One region of the Geodermatophilus sp. SYSU D00705 genome, then DNA from elsewhere that is predicted to be linked to it. Evidence: predicted binding sites of a transcription regulator. Region 1 holds the regulator's gene; each other region holds the start of a gene.
The links. The regulator LexA, encoded in region 1, represses DNA repair genes until DNA is damaged. The targets are predictions, from matches to a motif close to TCGAACANNTGTTCGA.
Positions count from the first base shown of each region.

Region 2: a site for LexA is predicted at 3,552-3,567, ahead of dinB (DNA polymerase IV). Genes of this name have one in related genera too.
Region 3: a site for LexA is predicted at 3,547-3,562, ahead of ruvC (crossover junction endodeoxyribonuclease RuvC). Genes of this name have one in related genera too.
Region 4: a site for LexA is predicted at 3,021-3,036, ahead of dnaB (replicative DNA helicase). Genes of this name have one in related genera too.

Region 1 covers NZ_JBJGYT010000017.1:49,642-54,449, reverse strand. Annotated here, with positions in the region: gene ACI78Q_RS14665 (hypothetical protein) at 391-1,032, opposite strand; gene ACI78Q_RS14660 (LysM peptidoglycan-binding domain-containing protein) at 1,208-1,354, opposite strand; gene lexA (transcriptional repressor LexA) at 2,105-2,854, shown strand; gene ACI78Q_RS14650 (hypothetical protein) at 2,964-3,956, opposite strand; gene ACI78Q_RS14645 (phosphatase PAP2 family protein) at 4,000-4,749, opposite strand.
Region 2 covers NZ_JBJGYT010000026.1:56,833-61,640, forward strand. Annotated here, with positions in the region: gene ACI78Q_RS18020 (alkaline phosphatase family protein) at 1-544, shown strand, start outside; gene ACI78Q_RS18025 (hypothetical protein) at 654-782, shown strand; gene ACI78Q_RS18030 (sucrase ferredoxin) at 786-1,727, opposite strand; gene ACI78Q_RS18035 (cupin domain-containing protein) at 1,738-2,826, opposite strand; gene ACI78Q_RS18040 (BatC protein) at 3,060-3,368, opposite strand; gene dinB (DNA polymerase IV) at 3,583-4,785, shown strand.
Region 3 covers NZ_JBJGYT010000046.1:7,934-12,741, reverse strand. Annotated here, with positions in the region: gene pdxS (pyridoxal 5'-phosphate synthase lyase subunit PdxS) at 1-781, shown strand, start outside; gene ACI78Q_RS21975 (heparan-alpha-glucosaminide N-acetyltransferase domain-containing protein) at 822-1,937, shown strand; gene pdxT (pyridoxal 5'-phosphate synthase glutaminase subunit PdxT) at 1,949-2,608, shown strand; gene ACI78Q_RS21965 (YebC/PmpR family DNA-binding transcriptional regulator) at 2,605-3,357, shown strand; gene ruvC (crossover junction endodeoxyribonuclease RuvC) at 3,583-4,149, shown strand; gene ruvA (Holliday junction branch migration protein RuvA) at 4,190-4,808, shown strand, end outside.
Region 4 covers NZ_JBJGYT010000003.1:67,584-72,391, forward strand. Annotated here, with positions in the region: gene ACI78Q_RS03240 (deoxyribonuclease IV) at 1-291, opposite strand, end outside; gene rpsF (30S ribosomal protein S6) at 513-800, shown strand; gene ACI78Q_RS03250 (single-stranded DNA-binding protein) at 803-1,282, shown strand; gene rpsR (30S ribosomal protein S18) at 1,380-1,616, shown strand; gene rplI (50S ribosomal protein L9) at 1,619-2,074, shown strand; gene ACI78Q_RS03265 (RidA family protein) at 2,216-2,617, opposite strand; gene dnaB (replicative DNA helicase) at 3,135-4,505, shown strand; gene ACI78Q_RS03275 (DUF7715 family protein) at 4,605-4,808, shown strand, end outside.

The DNA.
Region 1 (4,808 bases):
CTGTGGACCCTCCTGGGGACATCCGGTGGACGCCGCGGGGAGAACCTGAGGATCGGCCTGTGGACGGGCTTACATCCGTGCAACTACTAGATGTAGGGGAACCCTAGGACGGCCCCCACTACATGTGCAAGCCGAGACACGCACCGCCTGTTCCACCGAGACCCGCCCGTGACCAGCAGCGTCCTCCTGTCCCAGACGTCACCGGGACACGTCGCGACACACCCGCGCGACGGTCGCGCAGCGGCGCGGGCAGGTGTAGGGCGTGTCGCTCCGTGAGCGCCGCGGACACCGCGGCGGACGACCTCTGCAACCGTCGGGGCCGGCTCCGGACCCAGGCCCGGAGACCCGAGTCGGGCCCGTGAGCCCGGAGTCAGCCGCGCAGGCCCGCGCTCAGGTGCGGACGGACCCGTCGGGCCGCGGGATGCGCGGACGCGGGACCCGGTCGCCCAGCCGCAGGGGACGGGTCAGGCAGTCGAGCTCGGCTCGCTGCGCCGGCATCGCCGCCGTCGCGGCTCCCGGGCGCGACTCACCCTCGTCCACACGATCGTCGGCGGCACGGTGCCGGCCGATGACGGCCGGGGCGCGGTGCCGGCCGGTGACGTCGGCACGGACCGCAGACTGCTCGGCGGTGACGTCGCCGCCGTGACGCCGGCGGCGGCGCGGCGGCTCCGCACCGGTCGGCGCCGCACCGTCGGCACCCGGCCCGGCGCCGGCGACACCGGCGACCAGCCGCTCACGGGCGGCAGCGCGCGTCCACGACACCGTCGAAGACGCAGCGGGGACGACGGGCCCCGGCCGGGAGCCCACCGAAGCCGGCACCTGTGACTGGGGCAGGCGCAGCTCGGCCAGGTCGGTCCACGACTCGTGCACCACGCCGGCGACGGTGACGCGCACCCGGACCTCGCAGGCACCACCCGAGTCGTGCCGCCAGCCCAGGATCACCCCGGGCCTCCAGGCGCCGTCCACGTGGACCTCGACGCCCTGCGACTGCTCGGTGAAGACCGCTTCCCGGCGGACCGACATCCCTGACACGTCGACGACCGTAGGTCGCGCGACGACCACCGACCGTGAGCGACCGGGCGCGCAGGCTTGACGAACATGAGGCGCGCCTCTTGTCGCTCCCTGGCCCCGCGGCTCCGTCGCCGCAGGTCGGCGCCCGGTCCACCCCGGGCGCCGGGGCCCAGGGCCGCCCGGCGGAGCTGCTCACTCAGGGCAGTCGCAGGACCTGACCAGGGATGACCACGGCGCCGTCGAGGTCGTTCAGTTCCTCGATCGCGTCGACAACGGCGCGGACGTCCTGGTCGTCACCCGCGACGTCGGTGGCGATGGACCACACGGTCTGCCCCGACTGCACGACGACACTGCGCTCACCCGCGAGCCGGAGGTCGTTCGACCCCCCGCCCAGCAGGGGTGCGAGCCAGGATCCCAGGGCCAGCCCGACACCGAGCGCCAGGACCACCGACAGGCGGCGGGCCCGCCGGGTCAGTCGCAGACCGGTGCGCGCCGGCCGCTCCGCACGGCCACACCCACCCCGCACCGGACGACTCGACGGCGACGGGGTCACGCCCGTCGGCGCGGGTCGCGCCGGCCCCGGCACGCCCAGGCGGCCGGTACCCGCCGCGCGGGGCCGGACGCCCCCGGCCACGGCCGATCGCGCCGACCCGCTCGCCGGCCGAGCCGGTGCGGCTGGTCGCGCCGACCCGCTCGCCGGCCGAGCAGACGTGGCCGGTCGCGGGGACCCGGTCGCCGGCCGCGCCGTTCCGGCCCGCGACGGGGCCGGGGACACGACTGCCCGCCGCGGGGAGCCCGGCTCGCGGGGGGACGGGACGGCCCGCAGACGGGGCCGCCACGGCACCTGAACCGCGTCGTCGAACTCCAGCACCGCACGCTGCACGCCTGTCACGACCACTCCTCTCGCCGAGCCCCGGACCGTCGAACGCGTGTTCGATCCGAACGTCTGTTCGATGTCTACCGGATGGCTCCGACGAAAGCCACACCACCCCGCCCCCACTTCGAACACGTGTTTGATCGGGCGCGTCCGGCGCGCTACGGTCGGTCCGGAAGGACGAGACGCGCTGCATGGGCAGCCGGCGAGGAGGCGACGGTGGCGGAGAAGAGTGGGACGTCGGGGAGCCGCCGGAGGACGCCGGCCCCGCCGGCGACCACCGGGACGGCAGCCGTGCGCACGTTCCCCGACCGGGGCGAGGCCGGCGACGGCCTGACCCAGCGTCAGCGGCGCGTGCTCGAGGTCATCCGCGACTCCATCGAGCGCCGCGGCTACCCGCCCTCGGTGCGCGAGATCGGTGAGGCCGTCGGGCTCTCCTCCGCCTCCTCGGTCGCCCACCAGCTGACCGTGCTGCAGAAGAAGGGCTGGCTGCGCCGCGACCCGAACCGGCCCCGGGCTCTCGACGTCCGCCTGCCCGGTGACACCGCCGTGGAGGTCCCGCAGCCGGCCGCCGCCGGGTCCGACGAGACCCCGGCCCCGACGTACGTGCCGCTGGTCGGGCGGATCGCCGCCGGTGGCCCGGTCCTGGCCGAGCAGGCGGTGGAGGACGTGTTCCCCCTGCCCCGCGAACTGGTCGGCGAGGGCACACTGTTCATGCTCAAGGTCGCCGGTGACTCGATGGTGGAGGCGGCCATCTGTGACGGCGACTGGGTCGTCGTGCGCCAGCAGCCGACCGCCGAGAACGGCGAGATCGTCGCCGCGATGCTCGACGGCGAGGCGACGGTGAAGACCTACAAGCGCCGCGACGGGCACGTGTGGCTGCTGCCGCACAACCCGGCGTACGAGCCCATCCCCGGCGACGACGCCACCATCCTCGGCCGCGTCGTCACGGTGCTGCGCCGGGTGTGATCCCTCGGTCCGCCGGGGCCTGACGGTCCTGGCGGACCGGCCCACGGGAGCCGTGCCCCGTCCTCGCGCGCGGTCTGCCCGGCCGCAGTGGAGCGCCCCCGGATACGGCTCAGGTGCGGCGGCGCAGCTTCCCGCCCACCCACACGACAGCGGTGGCCACCAGGGCGGCGACCAGTGCGGCCGGCACCAGCGGGATGCCGCCGTCGGAGGCGGTCAGCAGGCCCGGCAGGGGGCCGCTCGACGACTCCGACGCCGTAGCCGGACCGCCGGCGGCCTGCTCGGCCGCGATCGGCACGACGGTCACGTCGCCGGGCACCCCCTCGCCCGCCACGAGGACCCCGCTGCCGTCCGCGGTGAAGCTGATCGCCTCCCCCTGGGGCGCGTCGGGCAGCGCCATCCGCACCGGCTCCCCCGCGAGGGCGCCGGCGACGTCGGAGCCCGACAGGGGCCACACGTAGGCGTCGGTGTACGTCCGCAGCGCCACGTGGCTCCCGTCGGCCGACACCGCTCCCCCGGTGACCATGAGCTGACCTGCGCGGCCGACCGGCCCACCGGTGGTCCCGGTGAGCGTGAACTCCACGCCGCCCACCTCGGTGAGCGCCACCGTCCCCGACTCGACCAGTGCGGTCACCGGGCGGTACACCTTGCTCGCGCCCAGCACCTCCTTGGAGACGAGGTAGGGCATGCCGTCGGGAGCCAGCAGGAGCGCCTCGACGTCCCGGGCTCCCTCGGGATAGCTGAGCCGGTAGACCGCGGTGCTGCCGTCGGGCCGCAACGCGAGCAGGGCCACGGTGTCGCGGGTGCCCTGGTTGTCGCCGGTGTCGGCCAGCCAGACCGTGCCGTCGGCGGCGAGGGCGAGGTCCTCGGGGTCGTAGGGGTCCACCGCCGCGCTGCGCACCGTGAGCACCCGGCAGGTGGCGTCCAGGACGTACACGTCGAGCTGGTCGCCGCCGTCGTTGATGGCGAGCATCCGGTCACCGACCACGACTAGGCCGGACAACTCCGGCAGTCGCGGGTCGGTGATCTGGCACTGCGTCGACGGGCCCGGCGCCGCGGCGTCCTCGGCGGACGCCGGCAGGGCGGTACCGAGGACGAGCGTCACCGCGAGGGCTGCCCCTGCTGCCAGACGTCGCCCTCCGGCACCGCTACACGGACGGCCGGCCAGCTCGGGCACCCACCCAGCGTGACAGCACGACTGCGTCCAGCCCGTGAACCACGCCCAACAGCAGGATGCCGACCGCCGCTCCCACGACGGCGTCGGTGACCCAGTGGAAGTCCAGCGAGACCATCGCCACCCCGGTCGCCACGGGACCGGCGACGCTGAGCAGCCGGAAGGTCCGCTGGACGGCGGGGGCGAGCCGGAACTCGACGGCCTGCCAGCGGGCCACACCCCACATGAGGACGGCGTTGGCGACGTGGCCGGAGGGATAGGACGCGCCGTCCCGGTAGAAGAACGACCCCGGGTAGGCCGGTGCGGTGCGGCCGGTCCCGTACTTGAAGCCGTAGACGACGACCGTGAGCAGGGCGAGGGCGACCAGCACGCGCAGCAGCGGGACGACGGTGCGCCGACGCACCACGAGGTGGGCGACGAGGCCGGCCAGGACGATGAGGATGAACCCGCGGCCGCCGAGCTGGGTGACCGCCCAGACCGGCCAGTAGGCGGCGGAGTCCTTGAGGTCCCAGGCGCTGACGGTCTCGGAGACGCGCAGGTCCATCCGCTCGAGCGTGCCGCGGCTGAGCAGGTCGACGGTGACGCCCACGGTCACGAGCAGGGCGAGGGTGAGCAGCCACCACGGCGGCCGGCCGGGCGTGACCACGCGGGGGTGCGGCGCGGGCCGGGCGTCGTCCGCGGGCAGCTGTCCCCCGGGACGCCGCTGCACCGCGCCGCTGGTCACACGTCTCACGGTACCGGCCCGTGACGTGGTCGTGACCTCGCCCGACCGGGCGAGGCGCG
Region 2 (4,808 bases), on a different contig from region 1:
CACCGCCGAGCTCGACCTCACCGGCCACGTGCGCGGGCTGGACTCCGACAGCTGGCGGGCCCAGCTTGCCATCGTCGATCGGCTCGTCGAGCAGGTCGTCGACGGCCTGCCCGACGACGCCGCCCTGCTCGTCACCGCCGACCACGGGATGCTCGACGTCCCGCCGGAGACCCGCATCGACCTCGACGCCGACCCGGTCCTCGACGAGGGCGTCCGGCTGCTCGCGGGGGAGCCGCGGGCCCGCTACGTGCACGCCGTCGACGGCGCCGCCGACGACCTGCTGGCCCGGTGGCGGGAGGTCCTCGGCGACCGCGCCTGGGTCGCCGGCCGGGACGAGGCGATCGCCAGCGGCGTGTTCGGCCCGGTGGACGACGACCTCGCGCAGCGGATCGGGGACGTCGTCGCCCTCGCCCGTGGCACCTGGGCGCTCACCGCGACCGAGCGGGAGCCCGGTCCCAGCCGGCTGGTCGGCTACCACGGTTCGCTCACCGCGACCGAGCTGGCGATCCCGTTGCTCGCCGCGCGGGGCCGCGCCCTGACTTGAGTGCTGCGTCCCCGCGCGGCCGTTGACGGCGGCGGCCGGGAGGACGGACGACAGTGCCCGGCGACCGGCGCTCGACGTCCCCCTCGATCCCGGCAGGGCGGAGTCCCCGATGACCGCCAGGCGCGCACGCCGCACACCCGTCTGGACCGGCCTGGCCCCCGCGCCGGTCGTCGCGGTGCTCCTCGTGGGGTCGGTGCTGGTCGCGTCCGGCACGGCCGCCGCCGGCGCGGGAGCCTGACCCCTAGACTGCCGGGACCAGCCGCACGTGCCAGACGTGGGTGTGCGCCTCGTGGGTCGCCCGGCAGGTGAGCCGGGCCGCCTCCTCCGACATCCGGCTCTCCACCTCGGCCACCACGTCGCCGCCCGGGCCGGCGAGGGTCACCACCCACCGCTCCACGTCCGAGCCGTGCGGGGTCAGCCGCCGCACCGCGCGCGGCGGCAGGTCGTCGACGCCCAGGAGTGACAGCTCGCCCCGGGCGGCGTGCTGGGCGGCCTGCACCGGCGGCGGGCAGCCGGCGCGGCCGCGCAGCCACGGCAGCGCCACCCGCCCGGCGGCGTGCGCGGCCACCAGCGGGGCGCCGTCGTCGGGCACCTGCCCGTAGTAGAAACCGTGCGGCAGCACCAGCACGTTGGCCGCGAAGCGGTCACCGCCCAGGTGGCTGCACTCCCACACGTCGTCCGACGGCATCAGCCGCGCCAGCGGCCGGCCGCGCAGCGCGCAGCAGGCGTCGTGGCCGCCGTGCGCGCACACCAGGTACGTCGGCCCGGTGGCGGGCTCGCCGACCGAGCCGTCCCACGGGGCGTCGAGCAGTTCGCCGTCCGCGGCGCGGGAGGACCACCACAGCCCCTCCCGCCCGGGCCGGCCGTCGACGTAGGCCCAGCGGCGCGGGGAGTCGGTCAGCCGGTCGCCGGGCCGGCGGACGAGCAGCACCCGCACGTTCTCCACCCGCGCCCGGTGCGCCACCTCCTTGGCGACGTCGGGGTCGAAGCGGGACTGCCGCAGCGCGTCGACGCCCCACGGCCCCGGCTGCTCGATGAGCAGCCAGCGCTGCGCGGGGGAGGCAGTGGCCACCCCGGAGTCGCCGCGGACGAGCGCACGCACCGAGCAGCGGTCGTCGTCGATCCGGCCGACCGGCCGTCCGGGGACCTCCCCGGGGCGGCAGAAGTCGGTCGCGTCCGTCACGCCGGGCGGCTCACGATCCGGTCCCGGGCGCGCGGTCACGCGCCCCATCGTGCCCCGGGACCCGGCCGGGGACGACGGCGTCGGGGACGACCGCGATCGACTCGGTCACCAGCCGCCGCGCGAGGGTCAGCTGGTCGGCGTCGTCGAGGCCGGGCAGGTCGGCGACCTTCAGCTCGCCCGCGGCCAGCAGCGCGGCCAGCGCGGGGCGGGTCGCTGCGGGCGACTCGAGCGACCGGCGCCCGGCGTCCAGCGTCACCCGGTCGCCGTCGGCCTCTCGCAGCCGGCAGCGGAGGCGGGGGCGGACCCGCAGCACGGTGTCGGCGGTCAGGGCCGCGGCGGCGGTCGCCTGGGCCAGGGGCGCCACGGGCTCGGGCCGCACCTGGGCCCAGGTGCGGCTGCGCAGTCGGTCGGCGACCTCGGCGGGGTCGACCCGGTCCAGCCAGCCCTTCAGTGCGGCCACGACCGCCGTGACGTCACCGGTCACCGCCGACGGGTCGGCGAGGTCGAGGCCGAGCGGGAGGGAGCGACGCAGCTCGGGGTCCTCGGCGGCGAGCACGCGCACGAGGTCGAGCGCGGACTCGGCGGCCGCCCAGCGGGTCACCGGGTGAACCCCGATGGTGAGGTGCGCGCTGATCTCGCCCAGCGCGGTCGCCGCGTGCAGGTAGCCCCGGGGCAGGTAGAGGGCGTCGCCGGGGCGCAGCACCGCGTCGATCACCGGCTCGCCCTCGGCGGCGGCGGCCACGGCGGCAGCCCGGTCGTTCCACGGCTGGGTGCGCAGCGGGTCGGGGAGCACCGGCTCGTGGATGCGCCAGTGCTTCTCGCCGGCCACCTGCAGGACGAAGACGTCGTGCACGTCGTAGTGGGCGGAGAACCCGCGCGAGGACGGCGGGGTGATGTAGGCGTTGACCTGCGTGGGGTGTCCCAGGTCGGCGGCGAGCTGGTCGGCGAACTCGATCAGCGGCGGCCACAGCCGGTGCAGCCCCTGGAGGACCACGGTGCTGCCGTCGGCGAACAGTCGCAGCACCGCGTCGGAGGAGATCTGGTCGGCGATCTCCGCGCCGGCGCCGCCGGAGGTGGTGAACCGCTTCGGGTCGACCACCGCGCCGTCCTTGGCGATCCGCAGGAACGGGGTGCGCAGCCCGCGGCGGGACAGCAGCTCGTCGACCGCGGCCAGGTCGAGCAGGTCGGCGAAGGACCCGCCGGTCCGCTCGGCCCGGGTGAGCAGTGGCCGGCGCGACCAGTACTCCTCGGCGAAGACCTGCGGGTCGAGGGCGGTGCACCGACGCAGGGCCGGCCGGGAGTCCGGCCGGCCCTGCGTGGTGGTGGTCTCGGTCAGGCCGAACCGTCCGCGCCGCCGTCGGCACCGCCGTCCGCGCCACCGTCGCCCGCACCGCCGTCGGCGCCTCCGTCCGCGCCACCGTCGGCCCCGCCGTCACCCGCACCGCCGTCGGCGCCTCCGTCCGCGCCACCGTCGGCCCCGCCGTCGGAGCCGCCACCGGAAGCCCCGCCGTCGGCCGGGCCGTGCGCGCCGCTGTCAGCCCCGCCGTCGGCGCCGCCGTCACCCGCGCCGCCGTCGGCACCGCCGTCCGCGCCGCCGTCGCCCACGCCGGCCGTGGTCATGTCATCGTCGTCGAGCGCCATGGGTCTCCGATCACATCGGGTCGCGAGCCACCGGACGGTGGCCCTCCGGGCGTGCTGTACCTCACGCATCCTGCTCTCACACACCCGCTCCGAGCAGCGGGAACGGCGTGTCGGCAACGGCTCGGTCACGACGCGGTGTCGGGGTGCCGGGACCGCGCCGGGGGCGTTACCGTCCTCCCGACGTCGAACACGTGTTCGACGTCGGGAAGGGGTCATGAGCCAGTCCGCCCGTGCTGCCGGGTGCGGCGTGCTGCACGTCGACATGGACGCGTTCTTCGCCAGCGTCGAGGTGCGCCGCCGGCCAGAGCTGGCCGGCACCCCGGTGATCGTCGGCGGGGCCGGCAACCGCGGCGTGGTCACCTCGGCCACCTACGAGGCGCGCCGGTACGGGGTGCACGCCGCGATGCCCACCTCGCGGGCGCTGCGGCTGTGCCCGACGGCGACGGTGCTGCCGGGGGACATGGCGCTCTACGCCGAGGTGTCCCGGTCGGTCATGGCGCTGTTCCGCTCGATCACGCCGCTGGTCGAGCCGCTGAGCCTCGACGAGGCCTTCCTCGACGTCTCCGGGGCGTCCCGGCGGCTCGGCGACGCCGCCGAGATCGGGGAGTACATCCGCGCGCGCGTCTACGACGAGCAGGGCATCACCTGCTCGGTGGGCGTGGCCGGCACCAAGTTCGTGGCCAAGCTGGCCTCCACCTCCGCCAAGCCCGACGGGCTGCGCGTCGTCCGGCCCGCCGAGGTCATGGAGTTCCTGCACCCGCTGCCGGTCGGCGCGCTCTGGGGGGTGGGTGCCAAGACCGAGGAGGTGCTGCTGCGGCTGGGGCTGCGCACCGTCGGCGACCTCGCCCACGTGCCGGCCCGCACGCTGCAGCGGGCGGTGGGCCCCGCGGCCGGCTCCTCCCTGCACGAGCTGGCGTGGGGCCGTGACCCCCGGCGGGTGGTGCCCGACGAGCCGGAGAAGTCCGCCGGGCACGAGGAGACCTTCGCCACGGACGTCGACGACCCCGTGGTCATCCACCGGGAGCTGTTGCGGCTGTCCGAGCGGACGGCGGGCCGGCTGCGCGCGGGTGGCTGGCTGGCCCGCACGGTGAGCATCAAGGTGCGGTTCGCCGACTTCGCCACGATCACCCGGTCCCGCACCCTCGACGTCCCGACCGACGTCGGGCAGGAGCTCTACGACACCGCCCGCGCCCTGTTCGACGCCCTGGGGCTGGAGCGGGCGCGGATCCGGCTGGTGGGGGTCCGGGCCGAGCGGCTGGTCGAGGCCGGCTCGGCGCCCCGGCAGCTGGAGCTCGGCGCCCGGGAGCGCGGCCGCCGGGAGGCCGAGCTCGCCGCCGACCGGGCCGCCCGCCGGTTCGGTGCCGGCGCGGTGCGCCCGGCGACCCTGCTGCACCGCGACCGGCAGCGCACCCGGTGACCGCCGGCGAGGAACCCCGGACG
Region 3 (4,808 bases), on a different contig from region 1:
GGACGCCGGGGCGGTCGCCGTCATGGCACTCGAGCGGGTGCCGGCCGACATCCGTGCCCAGGGCGGGATCGCGCGGATGAGCGACCCGGACATGATCGCCGGGATCATCGACGCCGTCTCCATCCCGGTGATGGCCAAGGCGCGGATCGGGCACTTCGTCGAGGCCCAGGTGCTACAGAGCCTCGGGGTCGACTACATCGACGAGTCGGAGGTGCTCACCCCGGCCGACGAGGCCCACCACATCGCCAAGAGCGAGTTCACCGTGCCGTTCGTCTGCGGCGCCACCGAGCTCGGCGAGGCGCTGCGCCGGATCGCCGAGGGCGCGGCGATGATCCGCTCCAAGGGCGAGGCCGGCACCGGCAACGTCGTCGAGGCGGTGCGGCACATGCGGGCCATCCGGGCCGGCATCCGCCGTCTGGGTACCCTCGACGAGACCGAGCTGTTCGTCGCCGCCAAGGAGCTGCGCGCCCCGTACCCCCTCGTCGCCGAGGTGGCCCGCCTGGGCAAGCTGCCGGTCGTGCTGTTCACCGCCGGCGGCATCGCCACCCCCGCCGACGCCGCGATGATGATGCAGCTGGGTGCCGAGGGGGTGTTCGTCGGCTCGGGCATCTTCAAGTCCGGCGACCCGGCGCAGCGGGCCGCGGCGATCGTGCAGGCCACCACGTTCTTCGACGACCCGGCGGTCATCGCCAAGGTCTCCCGCGGGCTCGGCGAGGCCATGGTCGGCATCAACGTCGCCACCCTGCCCGAGGGCGAGCGGTACGCCACTCGCGGCTGGTGAGCGCCGCCCCGGAGCAGCTCCGGGGCCCTACTCTCGCGCCGTGACGGTGGAGTCCGCGCGCGTCGACGACCGGCCGGGGCGGGTCCGCCGGCTCCCGGGCCCGCCCGGCCGCATCGCCGGCCTGGACCTCGCCCGCGGGCTCGCCGTCCTGGGCATGTTCGGGGCGCACCTCGGGGTCACCGGGGACCTCGGCTCGGCGCCGTCCACGTGGCCGTCGGTGGTGGAGGGCCGGTCCTCGGTGCTGTTCGCCACGCTCGCCGGGGTGTCGATCGCGCTGCTGTCCGGCGGCGTCTCCCCGGCCTCCGGCCGGGAGCTCGCCCGGGCCCGCACGCGCATCCTGGTGCGCGCGGCCTGGGTCTTCGCGATCGGCGGCGTGCTGGAGGTCCTCGGCACGTTCGTCGCGGTCATCCTCGGCGTCTACGCGGTGCTGTTCGTCCTGGCGCTGCCCTTCCTCCGCTGGTCCCGCCGGTGGCTGCTGCTCCTGGCCGGCGTCATCGCGCTGGCCGGGCCGTTCCTCGTGCTGGAGGCCGGCCAGTGGGTCACCGCCCAGGAGCGGTCGCGGTCGGCGCTGGCCGCCCTGACCGTCACCGGCACCTACCCGGCGCTGATCTGGTGGGCGTTCGTGCTCGTCGGCCTGGCCGTCGGGCGCAGCGACCTGCGCTCGGCCGGGGTGCGGGCCGCGCTGGTCGCCGGCGGGACGTTCGCGGCCGTGGCCGGCTACGGCGGCGGCTGGCTCAGCACGCGCTGGGTGGACGCGCAGCGCCCCCTCACCGGCATGGCGCAGGGCTTCGGCCGGGACGGCGCCTGGGAGCCGGCCTGGTTCGCCGGGGCCGAGCCACACAGCGGGACGCCGTTCGAGGTGGTGGGCGCGGCCGGGGTCGCCGTCGCGGTCATCGGCCTGTGCCTCGTCCTCGCCGACGTCCTCCCGTGGCCGGTCTGGCCGCTGGCCGCCGTCGGGGCGATGGCCCTGTCGGTCTACACCGCGCAGATCGTCGCCATCTGGCTGTTGGACCTGCCCGTCCAGCCGGGCTGGGACGTGTGGGTGCGCTTCACCGTGACCGCCGTGGTGGTCGCCGCGGTCTGGCGGCTGCGGCTCGGACGGGGGCCGCTGGAGCGGCTGCTGACCTGGAGCTCGACGCGGGCGGCCGGGCCGTAGCCTGGGCGGTCGTGCCCGAGATCCGCGTTCCCGTCATCGGCGTGCTGGCCCTGCAGGGCGACGTCCGTGAGCACCTGGCCGCGGCGCGCGCGCTCGGCGCGGAGGCGGTGCCCGTGCGCCGTCCCGAGGAGCTGGCCGGCGTCGACGGCGTGGTCCTCCCCGGCGGCGAGTCGACGACGATCGGCAAGCTGGCCGCCCGGTTCGGGCTGCTCGAACCGCTGCGCGCCGCCATCGCCGGCGGGCTGCCGGCCTACGGCTCGTGCGCCGGGATGATCCTGCTCGCCGACCGGCTGCTCGACGCCCCGCCCGACCAGGTGACCGTCGGCGGGCTCGACGTGACCGTGCGGCGCAACGCCTTCGGCCGGCAGGTGGACTCCTTCGAGTCCGAGGTCGCCCTCGAGGGACTGACCGGAGGACCGGTGCACGCGGTGTTCATCCGGGCGCCGTGGGTCGAGGAGGCCGGGCCGGGGGTGCAGGTGCTCGGGCGGGTCGTCGGTGGTGAGGCCGACGGTAGGATCGTCGCGGTCCGCCAGGGGAACCAGGTGGCCACCAGCTTCCACCCCGAACTGACCGGGGACCGCCGGGTGCACGCGCTGTTCGTCGACATCGTCCGCCGTCACCTGGCCCAGCAGGCCGGCGCGGACGCCGGGGACGAGAGGGGTATGTCGTGAGCGGCCATTCCAAGTGGGCGACGACGAAGCACAAGAAGGCCGGCATCGACGCCAAGCGCGGCAAGCTCTTCGCCAAGCTGATCAAGAACATCGAGGTCGCCGCCCGCACCGGCGGCGGTGACCCCGCCGGCAACCCGACGCTGTTCGACGCCATCCAGAAGGCGAAGAAGAGCTCGGTGCCCAACGACAACATCGACCGGGCGGTCAAGCGCGGCGCGGGCCTGGAGGCCGGCGGCGTGGACTACCAGGGCATCACCTACGAGGGCTACGCCGCCGGCGGTGTCGCCGTCCTGGTCGAGTGCCTCACCGACAACAAGAACCGGTCGGCGATGGAGGTGCGCACGGCCATGACCCGCAACGGCGGGTCGATGGCCGACCCGGGCTCGGTCGCCTACCTCTTCTCCCGCAAGGGCGTCGTGGTCGTGCCGAAGACCGACACCGTCGACGAGGACACCGTGCTCATGGCCGTGCTCGACGCCGGCGCCGAGGAGGTCCGGGACCAGGGCGACTCGTTCGAGGTGGTCAGCGAGCCCACCGACCTGGTCGCCGTCCGCACCGCCCTGCAGGACGCCGGCATCGACTACGACTCCGCCGAGGCCGGCTTCGTGCCGAGCGTGACCGTCGAGCTCGACGAGGAGGCGGCCGGCAAGGTCTTCCGCCTCATCGACGCCCTCGAGGACTGCGACGACGTGCAGAACGTCTACGCCAACTACGACGTCTCCGACGAGGTCCTCGAGCGGGTCGGCTGACGACTCGTCGTCCCCTCTGGTCCCGCCCTGTCCCGCGCGGGTCCCGGCGCGCTGGTCCGCGCGGTCGCCCGTGCCGACCTGGTCGCGCTGCTGCGCCGGCCGGACCCCGGGCGGCGCCGCGGATCGCCATCGGCGTCGGCTGGACCGCGTGTTGCCTGGCTCCCCGTCGGTGGGGGCGGTTAGCGTGGGTCGAACACCAGTTCGGTCAACGGCAGGAGGGGCTCCATGCGGGTGCTCGGCATCGATCCGGGCCTCACCCGGTGCGGGTGGGGTGTGGTCGACGGGCGGCCCGGCGCGCGGCCGGTCGCGGTCGGCGTGGGCGTGGTCCGCACCGCCGCTGAGCTCGACCTCGAGCTGCGGCTGCTCGAGCTGCACACCGCGGTGACGGCGCTGCTGCGCGAGCACCGGCCCGACGTCGTGGCCATCGAGCGGGTGTTCACCCAGAACAACAAGGGCACCGCCACGGGCACGGCGCAGGCGGCCGGCGTCGCCGCGCTGGCCGCGGCCCAGGCCGACCGCCCCGTCGCCTGGCACACCCCCAGCGAGGTCAAGGCCGCGATCTCCGGCAGCGGCCGCGCCGACAAGGAGCAGGTCACCCTGATGGTCACCCGCGTGCTGGGCCTGGCGTCCGCGCCGAAGCCCGCCGACGCCGCCGACGCGCTGGCCCTGGCCGTCTGCCACGTCTGGCGGGGCCCGGCGCAGCAGCGGCTGCGGGTGGCGGCGCTGGCCGGTGGCATCGGCGCCCCGGTGCGGTCCACGACCCTGCCGCGGTGGACGGGGGTCTCACGGTGACCGGTCAGGGGAGCGGCCTCGCCGCGACGGGAGGAGCGCGGTGATCGCCAGTGTGAGCGGCCGCGTCGCGGCGGTCTCGCCCGACGGCGCCGTGGTCGAGGTCGGCGGCATCGGCCTGGCGGTGCAGTGCACGCCGGGCACCATCGCCCGGCTGCAGGTGGGGGAGAGCGCCCGGCTGTCGACCAGCCTGGTGGTCCGGGAGGACAGCCTCACCCTCTACGGCTTCGCCGACGACGACGAGCGGCAGCTGTTCGAGCTGCTGCAGACCGCCAACGGCGTGGGGCCGCGGCTGGCCCAGGCGGTGCTGGCGATCCACCCGCCGCGCGAGGTGCGCCGCGCGGTCTCGATGGCCGACGTCAAGGCGCTCATGCAGGTGCCCGGCATCGGCAAGAAGGGCGCCGAGCGGCTGATCCTCGAGCTCCGCGACCGGCTGGGTGCCACCACGACCGACACCCAGCTGGACGGGCCGGCGGCCGTCGGGCTGCCCCCGGTCACCCCGGTCGCGCCGTGGCGGGACCAGCTCGCCTCCGCCCTCGTGGGGCTGGGCTGGACCAGCAAGGAGGCCGACGGCGCCGTCGCCGCGCTGGCGCCGATCGCCGATGAGCAGATCGTGGCCACCGGGTCGGTCGAGGTCGCCGTCCTGCTGCGCCAGGCGCTGC
Region 4 (4,808 bases), on a different contig from region 1:
GGCCCGGGCGTGCGCGTCCAGCAGCTTGCGGCTCGGGATGCGGATGCGGTTGTTCGTCGTCGCCACGTTGAGCACGTAGGGCGCGTGCACGACCACCATGACGTCGCCGGCGAGCAGGTCGGCGGCGTCCGGGCGGGGCTTGGGGGCGGTCCAGCCCTGCGGGTCGGCGAGGAAGACCTGCACGCCGTCGGCGTCCATCTCCGCCGCGCGCGCCAGCGGACCGCCGGCGTCGAGCTCGTTGTCCTCGGTCAGGCCGGGGCCGACGTGTACGCCGATCGGGTGAGCTGGCACGGCGGGAACCCTAGAAGGACCCCCTGCCCCCCGTCGCTCGCAGGCTCGCGGCGGGACCCTGCAGGGGGCCTGTGGACGCGCCCCGCGGCGAGGTCGGCGCGTGGCGTACCCTGGGCGGAGCGCGTTCCACCGGTACCTCCGGTCGGGGCGCGCGACGCGTGTACGACCCTCCTGCTGCAGACCGACTGCAGCCGCCCAGACCAGAGGAGGTGGGGTTCTCCGTGCGTCACTACGAACTGATGGTCATCCTCGACCCCGATCTCGAGGAGCGGACCATCGCGCCGTCCCTCGACCGGTTCCTGACCGTCGTCAGCAACGCCGGCGGCACGTTCAAGACCGAGATCTGGGGCCGTCGCCGCATGGCCTACGAGATCAAGAAGCAGGTCGAGGGCATCTACGCCGTCATCGACATCCAGGCCGAGCCCGCCGCGGTCGCCGAGCTCGACCGGCAGCTCAACCTGAACGAGTCGGTCCTCCGCACGAAGCTGATGCGGCCCGAGGCCCACTGACGATGGCCGGCGAGACCGTCATCACCGTCATCGGCAACCTGACGTCGGACCCGGAGCTGCGGTTCACGCCCTCCGGTGCCGCGGTCGCCAACTTCACCGTCGCCTCGACGCCGCGGACGTTCGACCGCCAGTCGCAGGAGTGGAAGGACGGCGAGGCGCTCTTCCTGCGCTGCAACGTGTGGCGGCAGGCGGCGGAGAACGTCGCCGAGTCGCTGACCCGCGGTTCGCGGGTGATCGTCTCCGGCCGGCTCAAGCAGCGGTCGTTCGAGACCAAGGAAGGCGAGAAGCGCACCGTCGTCGAGCTGGAGGTCGACGAGATCGGCCCCTCGCTCCGCTACGCCACCGCGAAGGTCACCAAGGCCTCGCGCGGTGAGGGTGGCGGCGGCTTCGGCGGCGGTGGCGGTGGCGGCTTCGGCGGCGGCGGCGGGTCCAGCGACCCGTGGTCGACCCCGGCCCCGCCGTCGGACGAACCGCCCTTCTGAAAGAGGACCCCGTCCTCCTCACCCCCTCCCACGCTCGGGGTGAGCCTCTGGACGGGGCCGACAACCCCCTGAACCTCTTCGTAACTGGAGAACCCCGGTGGCCAAGCCCCCCATCCGCAAGCCGAAGAAGAAGGTCTGCCAGTTCTGCAAGGACAAGGCGACCTACATCGACTACAAGGACACGACCCTGCTGCGGAAGTTCATCTCCGACCGCGGCAAGATCCGTGCCCGCCGCGTCAGCGGCAACTGCAGCCAGCACCAGCGGGACGTCGCCGTGGCCGTGAAGAACAGCCGCGAGATGGCTCTGCTGCCCTACACCTCGACGGCGCGCTGACCATGAGCACCCAGAAGCTGATCCTGACGCAGGAGGTCACCGGTCTCGGTTCCTCCGGTGACACCGTGGAGGTCAAGGGCGGGTACGCCCGCAACTACCTCCTGCCCCGCGGCCTGGCCATCGTCGCCACCCGCGGTGCCGAGAAGCAGGTCGAGTCGCTGCGCCGGGCGCGTGCCGCCCGCGAGGTGCGGTCGCTCGAGGAGGCGCAGACCGTGGCCGGCAGCCTGTCCGGGCTGACCGTCCGCGTGCCGGCCCGCGCCGGTGAGGGTGGCCGCCTGTTCGGCCGCGTCACCACCGCCGACGTCGTCAACGCCGTCACCGCCGCCGGTGGCCCGGCGCTGGACCGCCGCCGCGTGGAGCTGCCCAGCAGCATCAAGACCACGGGCCAGCACACCGTCACCGTGCGGGTGCACCCCGAGGTGACCACCCAGCTGGCGATCGAGGTCGTCCCCAGCTGAACCCGGACCCTCCAGGTTCCCTCCGGGGAGGCCGTGGAGGGCCCACCGCCCGCGAGGGGCGTCGGACTCCGGTCCGGCGCCCCTCGCGGCGTCGTGGCCCCCGTGCAGGAGCCCGTGAGCGGCGGGGGCAGGGGCCCGCCGTCAGTCGACCGCCGTCGCCTCGATCTCGACCATCAGCTCCGGGAAGGCCAGCCGCGTGACCCCGACGAGGGTCGACGTCGGCCGGATCCCGGCGGCGGCGAAGCGCTCGGCGAGGGCCGGCCAGCAGGTCATGATGCCGTCGACGTCGGTCGTGAAGACGTTCAGCCGGACGACGTTGGCCAGTGTCATGCCGCCGTCCTTCAGCACGGTCTCGACGTTGTCGAGGCTCAGGGCCACCTGGGCGGCCAGGTCGCCTGGGTGCTGCGGGACGCCCTCGGCGTTCACGGCGGCCTGACCGGAGCACACGAGCACCCTGCCGGCGCCCTCGACGAGCGCGGCCTGGTCGAAGCCGAAGGCGGCCGACCACGGCCAGGGGTTCACGGGGGTACGGGTGACGGGCATCGGGGCCTCCCTTCCTCGGCCGCCGCCACGGGTCCGGGGCGGTCGGCGGCGGGAGCCCATGGTGGACCACCGGCGGGCACGAGTGGAGCTGTGGACATGTGGCCCGTGGGACGGGTGGTCACCGGTCCGCGACACGCCGGGGGGCGACACCCGGATTTCTCGGTGATTTTCCCCGTCCACACCCGGTGGGTCGTCTTCCCGCAGCTCAGGCGCGGGATGTGGAGATCGGCGCCCGTCCGTCCCCCGCTGTCTCCACATGTCGACACGTCTGTGTCCACCGACTTGTCCACAAGTTGTGCAGAACGAGGTGCACAGCGGTGTTGGACTGCTCCGTCTCAGCTTCCTAACGTCCTCCCCGAGCTGCCGCCGGCGCGTCCTGTCGGTGCCGCGCGGTAGCAATGACACGAACAGACGTTCGAGTCAGGTGTACGTCGATTCTGGTGCTTCCCCCACCAGGCCCCGGCCGGCGGCCGGGGTCTGTTCGCGGGTGCGCCGGTGAGTGGATGGAGGAGCCTCCGTGGCGGTGGCCGACGAGTTCAGCCGACCGATGCCGACGGCGCCGGAGTACGACCGGCAGCCGCCGCAGGACGTCGCGGCCGAGCAGTCGGTGCTCGGCGGCATGCTGCTGAGCAAGGACGCGATCGCCGACGTCGTCGAGGTGCTGGCCGGCCCGGACTTCTACCGGCCCGCGCACCAGGTGATCTTCGACTGCATCCTCGACCTGTACGGCCGTGGCGAGCCGGCCGACGCGATCACCGTCGCCGCGGAGCTCAACCGCACCGACCAGCTGTCGAAGATGGGCGGCGCGGTCTACCTGCACACGCTCATCCAGTCCACGCCCACCGCGGCCAACGCCGGCTACTACGCGGCGATCGTGGCCGAGCAGGCGGTGCTGCGCCGGCTGGTGGAGGCCGGCACCCGCGTGGTCCAGCTGGGCTACGGCGCCGCGGGCGGCAAGGGCGACGTCGACGACATCGTCGACCGCGCCCAGCAGGAGATCTACGACGTCACCGAGAAGCGCATGAGCGAGGACTACGCGCGCCTCGAGGACGTCCTGCAGCCGACGATGGACGAGCTGGACGCCATCGCCTCCCGCGGTGGCACCGCGCGCGGCGTGCCCACGGGCATCCGCGACCTCGACGAGCTCACCAACGGCCTGCAGGCCGGTCAGATGGTCGTCATCGCGGCCCGCCCCGGTGTGGGCAAGTCGACCCTCGGCCTGGACATCGCCCGCTCGGCCACCGTGAAGCACCACCTGCCGGCGGTCATCTTCTCGCTGGAGATGAGCAAGCACGAGATCACCATGCGTCTGCTGTCGGCCGAGGCGAAGGTGCCGCTGCACCACATGCGCGCCGGCACGCTGTCCGACGAGGACTGGTCGAAGCTGGCCCGTCGCATGGGCGAGATCGCCGACGCCCCGCTCTACATCGACGACTCCCCGAACATGACGATGATGGAGATCCGGGCCAAGGCGCGGCGGCTCAAGCAGCGCAACGACCTCAAGCTCGTGGTCATCGACTACCTCCAGCTGATGACCTCGGGCAAGCGGGTCGAGAGCCGCCAGCAGGAGGTCTCGGAGTTCTCCCGTGCGCTCAAGCTGCTGGCCAAGGAGCTCGAGGTCCCGGTCATCGCGATGAGCCAGCTGAACCGTGGGTCGGAGCAGCGTCAGGACAAGAAGCCGATGCTGTCGGACCTCCGTGAGTCCGGCTCGATCGAGCAGGACGCCGACATGGTCATGATGATCCACCGCGAGGACATGTACGAGAAGGAGAGCCCGCGGGCCGGCGAGGCCGACATCATGCTGGTCAAGCACCGCAACGGCCCCACCGCGAACGTCACCGTCGCCTTCCAGGGCCACTACAGCCGCTTCGTGGACATGGCGAACTGACCCGACCCCAGACCCCCAGAGGCCCAGGACGACGTCGTCCTGGGCCTCTCGGCTGTCGTCACGGCGGAAACCGTCGGACCCTCCTGTCACGGTGGGCGCGTGAAGCTGTTGACCGCGACGTACACGGGGCAGGGCGAGCGGGACGGCGACTTCTGCTTCGCCGTCGAGGGCGAGCTGGTCCTGGTGGGTGACGTCTGCGCGGCCGACCAGGCCGACCCCGACCCCGACGGCGGGTGCGGCTGCGGCCGGGCCTTCACCGGGCTGAGCTCGCACCGGGGCACGACGACCGCGATGGTCCGCGAC